3 regions of the Streptomyces sp. NPDC046759 genome follow, and region 1 is predicted to be linked to each of the others. Evidence: riboswitches for the same ligand, from Rfam matches in the RefSeq annotation. Region 1 holds a riboswitch; each other region holds the start of a gene.
What was found. A riboswitch is a leader RNA that binds a small molecule or an ion and turns the genes downstream of it on or off. The one in region 1 is predicted to bind S-adenosylmethionine.
Positions count from the first base shown of each region.

Region 2: linked by a shared signal. The riboswitch ahead of ABZ919_RS20070 (amino acid ABC transporter permease) and the one ahead of ABZ919_RS25150 (aminotransferase class V-fold PLP-dependent enzyme) in region 1 are both predicted to bind S-adenosylmethionine.
Region 3: linked by a shared signal. The riboswitch ahead of thrC (threonine synthase) and the one ahead of ABZ919_RS25150 (aminotransferase class V-fold PLP-dependent enzyme) in region 1 are both predicted to bind S-adenosylmethionine.

Region 1 is NZ_JBEYYJ010000019.1:170,990-175,235, forward strand. It holds gene ABZ919_RS25150 (aminotransferase class V-fold PLP-dependent enzyme) at 182-1,564, opposite strand; SAM riboswitch class IV at 1,744-1,860, opposite strand; gene trpD (anthranilate phosphoribosyltransferase) at 1,946-3,010, opposite strand; gene ABZ919_RS25160 (cytochrome bc complex cytochrome b subunit) at 3,148-4,246, opposite strand, start outside.
Region 2 is NZ_JBEYYJ010000014.1:44,205-48,450, reverse strand. It holds gene ABZ919_RS20075 (amino acid ABC transporter ATP-binding protein) at 1-426, opposite strand, end outside; gene ABZ919_RS20070 (amino acid ABC transporter permease) at 423-1,403, opposite strand; SAM riboswitch class IV at 1,724-1,832, opposite strand; partial or broken gene ABZ919_RS20065 (hypothetical protein) at 1,871-2,072, opposite strand; gene ABZ919_RS20060 (LLM class flavin-dependent oxidoreductase) at 2,174-3,502, opposite strand; gene ABZ919_RS20055 (aliphatic sulfonate ABC transporter substrate-binding protein) at 3,499-4,246, opposite strand, start outside.
Region 3 is NZ_JBEYYJ010000027.1:112,917-117,162, reverse strand. It holds gene ABZ919_RS31055 (trehalose-6-phosphate synthase) at 1-787, opposite strand, end outside; gene ABZ919_RS31050 (glucosyl-3-phosphoglycerate synthase) at 862-1,806, opposite strand; SAM riboswitch class I at 1,967-2,109, shown strand; gene thrC (threonine synthase) at 2,127-3,410, shown strand; gene ABZ919_RS31040 (MoaD/ThiS family protein) at 3,407-3,682, shown strand; gene ABZ919_RS31035 (cold-shock protein) at 4,129-4,246, shown strand, end outside.

The DNA of each region.
Region 1 (4,246 bases):
GAGCGGCGCCGCTCAGGCAGCCGTCGGCCGCCCCGGCGACGGGGACGGTCGCCCGCCCGCCCCCGACGACCCGCGAGCCGCCGGCCCGGCCCGGGCACCGCGAGGCGGGCGGACGTGGGCCGGGAGGCGGAGCCCCGTTCCGGACGGGGCCGCAGGGCCCCGCCCCTCCGCGCGGCGCTGTTCACACCGCCGGTACGCAGCGGCCGTCCTCGGTCCGGTACGTCCACTTCGCACCCTCGGTCACCAGCTCCCTCACCGCGGTGACGAAACGGTCCACGTGCTCGTCGGGAGTCCCCGCGCCGAAGCTCACGCGGATGGCGTTGAGGGACTTCTCGCCCGGCGCCGCCTCGGGGGCGCCGCATTCGCCCTGGGTCTGCGGGTCGCTGCCGAGGAGGGTGCGCACCAGGGGGTGGGCGCAGAAGAGACCGTCGCGGACGCCGATGCCGTACTCGGCGGAGAGCGCGGCGGCGAAGTGGGAGCTGTTCCAGCCCTCGACGACGAAGGAGATCACGCCGACGCGCGGGGCGTCGTCGCCGAAGAGGGAGAGGATCTTCACCTCGGGGACCTCGGCCAGGCCCACGCGGACCCTGCGGATCAGGTGCTGCTCGCGGGCGACCAGGGTGTCCCAGCCGGCCTCGGTGAGGGCCTTGCAGGCCGACGCGATGGAGTAGGCGCCGATGACGTTCGGGGAGCCGGCCTCGTGCCGGGCCGCGCTCTCGTGCCACTCCACGTCCACGCCGCCGTCCTGACGCCGGGTCACCTTGCGGCTGGCGCCGCCGCCCGCGAGGTAGGGCTCGGCCGCGCGCAGCCAGTCGGCACGGCCGGCCAGGACGCCGGAGCCGAAGGGGGCGTACAGCTTGTGGCCCGAGAAGGCGACCCAGTCGACGTCCAGGTCCCGGACGTCGACCGGGTGGTGCGGGGCGAGCTGGGCGGCGTCGAGGACGACACGGGCGCCGTGGGCGTGCGCGGCGGCGGCCAGCTCGCGTACCGGCCACAGTTCGCCGGTGACGTTGGAGGCGCCGGTGACGCAGACCAGGGCCGGGCCGTGCGGGGTGCGGTCGGCGAGGGCCCGCTCCAGGGTCGTGACGGCCTGCTGCGGGGTGCGCGGCGCATCGAGGTAGGTGACCTCCGCGTCCTGCCAGGGCAGCAACGAGGCGTGGTGCTCGGTCTCGAAGACGAACACCTGGCAGCCGGCGGGGAGGGCACGGGCGAGCAGGTTGAGGGAGTCCGTGGTGGAGCGGGTGAAGATCACCTGGTCGTCGGTCCGGCAGCCGAGGAACGCGGCGACCGTCCTGCGGGCGTTCTCGAACAGGTCGGTGGAGAGCTGGGAGAGGTAGCCGGCGCCGCGGTGGACGCTGCCGTAGTACGGCGCGTAGGCGGCCACGTCGTCCCAGACGCGCTGCAGGGCGGGGGCGCTGGCCGCGTAGTCGAGGGCCGCGTAGGCGACCTCGCCGCCGGTGACGAGGGGGACGGTGACGTCGCGGCCCAGAACGGGCAGCGCCTCCGAAAGGTCACGGCAGACGGACCGGTCGGCGGCAGCGGTGAAGACGGAGAAGACGGACATGACTGAACTCCCGTGAAGGCAGGCGGAATCCGCCACGCGAGCGGGCACGCTCGAGCGTGGGCGGGTGAAAGGGGTGTGCGGAGGCGGGGCTCTGCGGCCCTATCGCATTCGCTTGCTCACGGAAGGCTCCCTCGAACGACCAGGACCCCTGGCCCCACACTTGTGAAAAGCGTGCGAGGGGTCCGCGCTTGCCGTGAACCCTGCTGTCCACGACCTGGTCCTCACCCGGGGCACCCCGCCACGGACGGAGGGTTGCCGGACAGCCGGCCGGGGCCGAATGGCTGTCACTCATGACCTGGTTCAGTATCCTGCCACACGATCTTCGATGCGCAAGGCGCAGTCCGCCATCCGGACTGCGCCTTGCCTCGCGTGGTGCCGCGGTCAGCGGTTGGTGGCGGTCACCCACCGCTCCAGTGCCCGCTTCGCCGCGCCCGAGTCGATGGACTCGGCGGCCCGGACCATGCCGGCCCGCAGCTGCTCGGCGAGCGGGGCGTCGGTCGGCCGGAGGGCCACCAGGGCCGCCGCGGAGTTCAGCAGGACGGCGTCCCGCACCGGGCCCTGTTCGCCGTCCAGCAGGCGGCGGGCGACCTCCGCGTTGTACGACGGGTCGCCGCCGCGCAGCGCCTCCACGGGGACGAGACCGATGCCGACGTCACGCGGGTCGAAGCTCTCCTCGGTGACCTTGCCGTCGCGGACGACCCAGACGTGGGACGTGGACGTCGTGGTCAGCTCGTCCAGGCCGTCGTCGCCGCGGAAGACCAGCGAGGAGTTGCCGCGCTCGGCGAGCACGCCCGCGACGATCGGCGCCTCGTGGGCGACCGCCACGCCCACCGCCTGGGCGCGCACCTTGGCCGGGTTGGTCAGCGGGCCGAGCAGGTTGAAGACCGTCCGGATGCCCAACTGGCCGCGCGCGGCGCCGACATGACGCAGCGCCGGGTGGAACTTCACCGCGAAGCAGAAGGTGATGCCGGCCTCGTCCGCGACCTCGGCCACCCGCCGGGGCGGCAGGTCGAGGTTGACGCCCAGCTTCTCCAGGACGTCGGAGGAACCGGAGGCGGAGGACGCGGCGCGGTTGCCGTGCTTCACGACCTTCGCCCCGGTACCGGCGACGACCAGCGACGACATGGTGGAGATGTTCACCGTCCTGGCCCCGTCGCCGCCCGTGCCGACGATGTCGACGGTATGGCCGGGCACCTCGATGACGTTGGCGTGCTCGTACATCGTGCGGACCAGACCGGTGATCTCCTGCACCGTCTGTCCCTTGGCCCGCAGAGCCACGGCGAACCCGGCGATCTGTGCGTCGGTCGCCTCGCCGCGCATGATCCTGTCCATCGCCCACGCGGTGTCGTCGGCGGACAGGTCGTGGCCGTCCAGCAGGCCGTTCAGCAGGGCGGGCCAGGAACGGCCCGCCGCGGTGTCGCCTCCAGCGGGGGTCACAGCGCTCATGAGCCGCTCCTGGGTGGGTGTCCCGCAGTACGGGATACGAATCTCGAACAGGTCCACCCTATCGAGGCCCGGGCACCGCGAAGGGCCCCGTCCGTAACCCGGACGGGGCCCTTCTGCGTGGCGTGGCGACGCGGAGGTCAGTGGTGGCCGTGGCCGCTCGTGATCTCCTTGTACTCCTCGACGGTCGGCTTCGGGATCTGGTTGTCCTCGCCGTAGTAGGCGTTGGACAGCTTCACCCGGAACCGCTCCGAGGTACCGACCTTGCGCTCGACACCGTTCTCGTCGACGGTCGGGCCGATCTCGGCCGGCACGTACTGCTCGTGCGCGGTGAGAGTGTGCAGCTGCTCCTGGCTGAGCGGCTCGTGCACCTCGATGAACTCACCGTGCGGCAGGCGCTTGATGATGCCGGTCTCGCGACCGTGCAGCACCTTGTCGCGGTCGCGGCGCTGCAGGCCGAGGCAGATCCGCTTGGTGAGGAGGAACATGACGACCGGGCCGACGAAGACGAAGACCCGGACGAACCAGGTGACCGCGTTGATCGACAGGTGGAAGTGGGTGGCCCACAGGTCGTTGCCACCGCCGATCAGCAGGGTCAGGTAGATCGTCATCCAGGCGACACCGAAGGCGGTACGGGTCGGGGCGTTGCGCGGGCGGTCCAGGATGTGGTGCTCGCGCTTGTCCCCGGTGACCCAGGACTCGAGGAACGGGTAGACCGCGATCGCCACCAGGACCAGCGGGAAGATCATCAGCGGGATGAACACGCCCAGGACGAGCGTGTGGCCCCACAGGTTGATCTCCCAGCCCGGCATGAAGCGGATCAGGCCCTCAGAGAAGCCCATGTACCAGTCGGGCTGGGCGCCGGTGGACACCTGGTCCGGACGGTAGGGACCCATGGCCCAGATCGGGTTGATCTGGGCGACCGCCGCGATGGCCGCGATGACACCGAAGACCAGGAAGAAGAAGCCTCCCGCCTTGGCCATGTACACCGGCAGCAGCGGCATGCCGACGACGTTCTTCTCGGTCTTTCCGGGACCCGCGAACTGCGTGTGCTTGTGGTAGAAGACCAGGATCAGGTGGCCCACCATCAGGCCGAGCATGATGCCCGGCAGCAGCAGGATGTGGATCGAGTAGAACCGGGCGACGAAGTCGTGGCCGGGGAACTGGCCGCCGAAGAGGAAGAACGACAGGTACGTGCCGACGATCGGCACGGACAGGATCGCGCCCTCCATGAAGCGG
Region 2 (4,246 bases), on a different contig from region 1:
GGCCAGTTGCTGCGCCTCGGGCTTGCCGAGCTTGCCGGTGGCGACGGGTGCGGCGGCCACGTTGTCCAGCACGGTCAGGTGTGGGAAGAGGTTGAAGTTCTGGAAGACGAACCCGATCCGGCCGCGCTGGGTGAGGATGGCCCGCTCGCTCAGCTCCTTCAGGCGGTCGCCGTGCCGCTTCACGCCGATCAGCTCGCCGTTGATGGTGACGTAGCCGATCTCTGGCTTCTCCAGGTGGTTGATGACCCTGAGGAGCGTGGACTTGCCGGAGCCGGAGGGGCCGAGGATCACGGTGACCTCGCCGGGGCGGACGGTCAGGTCGACCCCGTCCAGTACCCGGTGGGTGCCGTACCACTTGTGCACGTCGTGGACTTCTACGGTGGCGGCCTCGACGTCCGCCAGGGCTTCGAGCGGCTCGGCGGTCATACGGTTGCCTCCCGTCGGATGCGGACCCGCAGGTCGGAAAGACCGATGCGGAGCTTCTGCAGGGGCGTCGGCGGCAGGCTGCGGGTGGCTCCGCGGGCGTAGTGCCGCTCGACGTAGAACTGGACGACGGACACGATGCTGGTCAGGATCAGGTACCAGACGGTGACGACCAGCAGCAGCGGCACGATGTCGCCGGGGTAGGTGGACCCCATGGTCTGCGCGGAGCCGAACAGGTCGAGCAGGGAGACGTAGAAGACCAGTGAAGTGCCCTTGATCAGGCCGATGAGCTGGTTGACGTAGTTCGGGATGATCGAGCGCAGCGCCTGCGGGAAGACGATCCTGCGGAACTGGTAGCTCTTGGGCAGGCCGAGCGCGGCGGCCGCCTCATGCTGGCCCTGGTCGACGGAGAGGATGCCGCCGCGTACGACCTCGGCCGCGTAGGCGGCCTCGTTGAGGCTGAGGCCGACGACGGCGACGACCATGTCGGTGGCGAGTTTCGACTCGTCGAAGGAGAAGAAGGCCGGGCCGAAGGGAATGCCGACGCTCACCGTCTTGTACAGCGCGCTGAAGTTGTAGAGGAAGATCAGTACCACGATGAGCGGGACGGATCGCAGCGCCCAGACGTAGGTCCAGCTGACCGCGCGCAGCACCGGGCTCTTCGAGAGGCGGCCCAGTGCGAGCACGATGCCGCCGGCAAGGCCCAGCACCGCACTGTAAGCGGTGACTTCGAGGGTGATCAGCAGGCCGTCGAGGATGGTGGGCCGCAGGAACCAGTAGCTCCAGCGGTCCCACTGGTAGAAGGGGTTGGTCACCAGTCCGTGCACGAACTGGGCGACCAGGACGAGTACGACCGCGGTGACGATCCAGCGGCCTGGCTGTCGCACCGGAAGAACTCGCTGCGCAACGAAGGATTTTGACGGACCGTCGGTGGTCGGCGGCTCGGCCAGGGCGACGGTGGCACCAGGGGGTTCACTCATGGTGGGCTCCGGCTGGGTCGGACCTCCCGGAAGCACGGCGGCATGCGGCGGCGCACGACGGCGGGTACCGGGGGCGGGGAGGACGACGGCACACCGCGGTCGCGGTGTTCGTCAGGAAGTGCGGGGGCTGCGGGGAGAGGTCAGCCCCGACAGCGGGCGCGGCCCGGCGCGGTACACAGTGCGCTGTTCACGCGGAGCAGATCGACGGCACGATCGCCGACGAGCAGGTTCGCATACGACGGTACGCAGCTCCCGGAGCGGCGTGCGGCCGTCCTGGGAGCTGCGTACATGGCGTCACCGTCACTCTTCCGGCCCTGTGGGCCTCGCGCTTACCGAAACTTCATCGGCCGGGTCGTCACCTGGGGCACCCCACCGCGGTGGGAGGGTTGCCGGTCAGCAAGCCAGGGCTTGTCGCTGACGCTCATGACCGTTCTGGGCGGTATTTAAAGCAACGGCCCGAACATTTGTCAACGCCGGTCCAGCAGGTGGAAAGGCAGGCGAGCGGTGTGTGCCGTCCGGTCCAGGATCCGGACGGCCGCTCCGGCGGCCTCCAGGCCCTGGCAGCGGGCGCGGTGGCGGCGTTCGATGCCGTCGATGTCGAGGCGGACGCCGAGCGCCGGGGGCGGCGAGCATGCGGGCGTAGGCCCACAGGGTGGGGTGACCGGCGACGGATCAGGGCTTGAGGCGACCGGTGCCGAACATCGCGGCCGACCAGGCCGTCAGCGCCGCCGCGAGGCCCCAGACGGGAAGCGGCGGGAGTGGCGAGCGGGTCAGCCATGGAACTGGTTCGCCGGGATGGGCAGCCCGTAGTGCTCACGCAGGGTCGCGCCCTCGTACTCCTCGCGGAACAGCCCCTTGCCGCGCAGGATCGGCAACACATGCTCGACGAAGGCCGCGAGGCCCGACGGCAGGGCGGGCGCCATGATGTTGAACCCGTCCGCGGCACCGCCCTCGAACCAGGTGATGATCGTGTCCGCGATCTGCTCGGGTGTGCCGATGAACTCGAAGTGACCGCGTCCGCCGCCGAGCCGGGAGATGATCTGCCGGACCGTCAGCTGCTCACGCACCGCGAGGTCGATGATCAGGTCGGAGCGACTCTGCGAGCCTTCCAGCTTCGGCCTGGCGAGGATGAAGCCCGGTAGGGGCTCGTCGAGTTCGAAGACCGACGGCTTGGTCTCGGACACGGCGGCCAGCTGACGCAGCCCGTACTCCGGAACGCGCAGCTCGTCGAACTGCCGGGCAAGCGCCCGGGCCTCCTCCTCGGTCGACCCGATGTACGGGACGATGCCCGGCAGGACGATCACACCGTCCGGGTCGCGGCCTGCGGCCCTGGTCCGCGCCTTGATGTCGGCGTAGAAGGCGGCGGCGCGCTCGTACGTCGTGTGCGCGGTGAAGATCGCCTCGGCGTGGCGGGCCGCGAAGTCCTTGCCGTCCTCGGAGGAGCCGGCCTGGACGAGCAGCGGGTAACCCTGCGGTGGACGCTCGACATTGAGGGGGCCGGCCACCTTGAAGTACCGGCCGCGGTGGTCGAGGCGGTGCAGACGCGCGGGATCGGCGTAGCGTCCGGTGGTCCTGTCCGCGAGGACGGCCTCGGACTCCCAGCTGTCCCACAGCGCCTTGGCGACCTTCAGGAACTCGTCGGCGCGGGCGTAGCGTTCGGCGTGGCCGGGGCGGTCGTCGAGGCCGAAGTTGGCGGCCTCGTCGGCTCCGGCGGAGGTGACGATGTTCCAGCCGGCGCGGCCGCTGCTTACGTGATCGACGGACGCGAGCCGGCGGGCGAGGTTGTACGGCTCGTTGTAGGTCGACGACACGGTCGCGATGAGGCCGATCCTGCTGGTCGCCTGGGACAGCGCGGTCAGCAGCGTCAGCGGTTCGAGCTGGCCCGGCGGCCGGAACTCGCCGGTGCCGATGAGTGCCGGGCCGTCCGCGAGGAACAGCGAGTCGAACTTGGCGCTCTCGGCCAGCTGCGCCAGCTCGATCCAGTGCCGCAGGTCGAAGTCCGCCCGGGAATTGCTGTGCGGGAGCCGCCACGCCGCCTCGTGGTGGCCCGCCTCCATGAGGAAGGCATTGAGATGGAGCCGACGCCGTCTCGCGCTCATGAGGTGACCTTCAGCTTGGAGCTGTCGTAGCCGGCCGGGAGGAGGTTGTCGGTGATCGACTTGACGTCGACCCTCTTGGTGATCTGGCCGGCCTCCAGGAAGGCGTCGGCGAGCTTCTGCTCCAGCTCGACGTCCGACTGCTCCACCGGGGTCACCCGGTTCGAGTAGGCGGCCAGGGACGCCTTGGCGTCGGCCGGCGGGATGCCCTGCTCCTTCGAGAGCGCCTGCGCGTATTGGCCGGGGTTCTTGACGGCCCAGGCGAACTCTCGCGAGAGCCTCTTCAGTACGTCCGTGAGAGCGGCACGCTTGGTCCTGTCCTTCAGCGACGTGTCACTGGCGACGTAGTAGCTGCTCGTCTGGTCGATCGGCGGGAGCCCCTTCACCAGGATCCGCGCGCCGTTCTTGACCGCGATGGCGGACTGGGGGTTCCAGATCGACCAGGCGTCCACCTTGCCGGTGTTGAACGCCGTAGCGCCGGCCGCCGGGTCCAGGAAGGTCAGCTTCACGTCCTTGGGGGTGAGGCCGACGCTCTTCAGCGCGTTCAGGGCCAGGCCGTGGGCTGAACTGCCCTGCGGAACGGCGATCTTCTTGCCCTTGAGGTCGGCGGCCGTCTTCAGCGTCGAGCCCTTCGGGACGATGATGTTCTCCACCGCCTGGTCGGGCGTGAGCGAACGGTTGACGGCGACGACCTTGAAGCCGTACTCCTTCGCGGCACCGGTGATCGGCGGCACGTCGCCGACGCTG
Region 3 (4,246 bases), on a different contig from region 1:
GCAGGAAGTCCGCGTCCGCGCCGAGCCCGTGCACCCCGATCCGCGTGTCCGTGGCGGCCTCCGGTCCCAGCACCGCATGACAGCACGCCCTGAACGCGTCCGCCCACCGGTGGGTCAGGAACGCCGCCCGGTCCGCGCCGAGGATGCCGTTCAGCAGGGCGGCCGCGATGTCGTCGGGGAGCAGCCGGAAGTAGTCCGGCGGCGCCCACGGGGTGTGGGAGAAGTGGCCGATCCGCAGGTCGGGGCGTAGCTCACGGAGCATCCCGGGGACCAGGCACAGGTGGTAGTCCTGCACCAGCACCGCCGCCCCCTGGGCCGCCGCCTCGGCCAGCGCCTCGGCGAACGCCCGGTTGTAGGCCTCGTAGGACGCCCACTGCCGCCGGAACTCCGTGTCGAAGACGGGCTCCAGCGGGGTCTGGTACAGCATGTGGTGGACGAACCAGAGCACCGAGTTGGCGATGCCGTTGTAGGCGTCCGTGTGCACCGCCGCGTCGATGTCGAGCATCCGCACCCGCTGCCCGCCGGTGTCCTCGGCCGGCAGCACCCCGCCGTCCGCCCGCCGTACGGCCTCCCGGTCGCCGTCGCCGAGCGCCGCGCACACCCACAGCGAGTCCGCGTCCGACCCGATGGCCGACAGGCCCGAGACCAGCCCGCCGCCGCCCCGCTTGGCGCGCAGCGAGCCGGGCCCGCCGGTCCCCTCGTCGGCGTACACCGTGTACGAAACCGGGCCGCGGTTGGACGCGACCAGCACCTGAGCTCTCTGAACAGCACCGTGCGTGGAAGCCATGGTCCTCAACCTAGCCCGGCCCGGAAACGCTCAAACGTACGGCCACGTCCGGCACGCCGCCGTATACGACCGGTTCACGCCACCTTCCGCTCGGCGTACTCCGCGATGTCCACCATGGGCGGCCGCTCCTCGGTGTCCACCGAGTAGGTGCGCGGCTCGAAGCCCTCCTCGCCCCGCTCGAACTGGGTCAGCGCCGGCCGGATCAGATGCCCCCGGGCCAGCCGGAGCTGGGCGGTGCGGTAGATCGCCGCCGCCATCCGGCCCAGCGCCTGCCCGTCCTGGTGCCGGTGCTTGCGCACGCCCACGTCCACCTGCGCCAGCGCGTCCAGTCCGACCAGGTGCAGGGCGTCGACCAGCATGCCCAGCTCCACGCCGTACCCGACCGGGAACGGCAGCTGTTCCAGCAGCGAGCGCCGGGCCGCGTACTCGCCGCCCAGCGGCTGCACGAATCCGGCCAGCTGCGGCCAGTGCATGTTCAGCAGCGGACGGGCCATCAGCTCGGTGACCCGGCCGCCCTGGCCGGCCGCCCCCGCCAGCGGGCGGTCGTACATCGCCTTGACCAGGTCCACGTCCGGTTCGGTGAGCAGCGGGCCGACGATCCCGGAGACGAAGTCGGAGGAGAACTCCCTGAGGTCGGCGTCGATGAAGCAGACGATGTCGCCGCCGGTCACCAGCAGCGAGCGCCACAGCACCTCACCTTTTCCGGGAACGGCGGGAAGCCTGGGCAGGATCTCGTCCCGGTGAACGACCCGCGCGCCCGCGGCGGCGGCGACCGCCGAGGTGCGGTCGGTGGAGCCGGAGTCGACGACCACGATCTCGTCGACGAGCGGGACCTGCTCGACGAGGTCCTGACGGATGACCGCGACGATGTCACCGACCGTCTCCTCCTCGTTGAGCGCGGGCAGCACGACGCTGATCGTCTGGCCCGTGCGCTGTTTGGCGGCGAGTATGCGGTGGAGCGGGCGATCGGCCACGGACCAGGAGCGGGTGGCCAGCCAGCGCTCGACTTCTTCCAGCACGGTCTGCGGCTCCTCACTGTTCGTGATCACATGGGTCGACTGTGTGATCCATCTCGCGGTTCGGACGACTATCTCAACTGTCCTGGCCTTCGGTTACAGTCTTGAACAACGCCGATGACCATCGCATGTCGGGGGTCCGCGCGCGTTCACAACCGCATACCGCTCATCCAGAGGGGCAGAGGGACACGGCCCGATGAAGCCCCGGCAACCCTCCAGCCGGTACTCGTCTTCGCAGCGAGGCTCCCGGCTAGGGAAGGTGCCAAATCCGTCTCACGGCGAGATGCGTCGTGAGGAAGATGAGGAGAAAGGGCCTCGCCTCCATGGCTGTGCAGACAGTTGCAAACTCCAGCAGTTCCACCGTCGACCTCGGTCCCGCCGCGGCCCTGAGCTGTCGCGAGTGCGGTCACCGCGTCCCGCTCGGCCCGGTCTTCGCCTGCGAGGAGTGTTTCGGCCCGCTGGAGATCGCCTACGACTTCTCCGCCCACGACACCGAGGAACTGCGCCGCCGCATCGAGGCCGGCCCCGCGAACATCTGGCGCTACGCGCCGCTGCTGCCCGTCCCGGCCGACGTGGCCGACAAGCCGAACCTGAACCCGGGCTGGACCAAACTCGTCAAGGCGGACAACCTCGCCGCCGAACTCGGCGTCACCGGCGGCCTGTTCGTCAAGGACGACTCCGGCAACCCGACGCACTCCTTCAAGGACCGCGTGGTCGCGCAGGCCCTGGAGGCCGCCCGCGCCTTCGGCTTCACCACCCTGTCCTGCTCCTCCACCGGCAACCTCGCCGGTGCCGTCGGCGCCGCCGCGGCCCGCGCCGGCTTCCGCTCCTGCGTGTTCATCCCGCACGACCTGGAGCAGGGCAAGGTCGTCATGGCCGCGGTCTACGGCGGCGAGCTCGTCGGCATCGAGGGCAACTACGACGACGTGAACCGCTTCTGCTCCGAGCTGATCGGCGACCCGGCCGGCGAGGGCTGGGGCTTCGTCAACGTCAACCTGCGGCCGTACTACGCGGAGGGGTCCAAGACCCTGGCGTACGAGATCTGCGAGCAGCTCGGCTGGCGGCTGCCCGACCAGATCGTGGTCCCGATCGCCTCCGGTTCCCAGCTCACCAAGATCGACAAGGGTCTGCAGGAGCTGATCAAGCTGGGTCTGGTCGAGGACAGGCCGTACAAGATCTTCGGCGCGCAGGCCGAGGGCTGCTCGCCGGTGTCCACCGCCTTCAAGGCCGGGCACGACGTGGTCCGCCCGCAGAAGCCGAACACCATCGCCAAGTCCCTGGCGATCGGCAACCCGGCCGACGGCCCCTACGTGCTGGACATCGCGCGCCGCACCGGCGGTGCCGTGGAGGACGTGACGGACGAGCAGGTCGTGGACGCCATCAAGCTGCTGGCCCGTACCGAGGGCATCTTCGCGGAGACGGCGGGCGGGGTGACCGTCGGCGTCACCCGCAAGCTGCTCGAGGACGGCGTCCTGGACCCGGCGAAGACCACGGTGGTCCTCAACACCGGCGACGGCCTGAAGACCCTCGACGCGGTGGCCGGCACCGGTCTCACCGCCACCATCCGCCCGACCCTGGACTCCTTCCGAGAGGCTGGCCTCGCATGAGCGTGACCGTTCGCATCCCCACCATCCTGCGCACCTACACCGGGGGCCGGGCCGAGGTGACCGCCGAGGGCGGCACCCTCGCCGAGGTCATCGAGGACCTGGAGAAGAACCACACCGGCATCGCCGCCCGCGTCCTGGACGACCAGGGCAAGCTGCGCCGTTTCGTGAACGTCTACGTCAACGACGACGACGTCCGCTTCGAGCAGGGCCTGGAAACGGCGACCCCCGACGGCGCCGGCGTCTCCATCATTCCGGCGGTCGCCGGCGGCTGATCGTTACGGCGGTCGATCGTTACCTTGGGTAACTTCAGTTACTCATTGTTCATTGAATTGCCTCCTCCGTGAGAGAAGCGGAGGAGGCAATTCTGCGTGATTGAGCACGGTAGAGTTGGGGAACGCGTCCCCGGTCGGACCGGTCGGGGGCCCTGTATTCATGCCGCAGGCCCGACAAGAAGTAGCCAAAGTGCCCGGGTCGAATGCGGCATTTGTGGCTTTTATGGGGCCCGACTTGCCCCGAATTCCTATGAATTCTCGCTACATTCCGGACCGTTCCCGTCCAGAATTCTCGTCCGATTGACCTGTTGCAGACGGCAGTTGGACAGATACATTCAGCCGCGGTCGACGCGTTACGGCGCACGCCCCCGTCGATGGGGGGTGAGGTCTGACCCGGGTCCGCGAAGTGTGGATCTGTGCAAGGGCCAGTAATAGGGGAGTTAGGCATGGCTCAGGGCACCGTCAAGTGGTTCAACGCGGAGAAGGGGTACGGCTTCATCGCGGTCGACGGTGGTGCGGATGTTTTCGTCCACTACAGCGCGATCCAGATGGACGGATACCGCA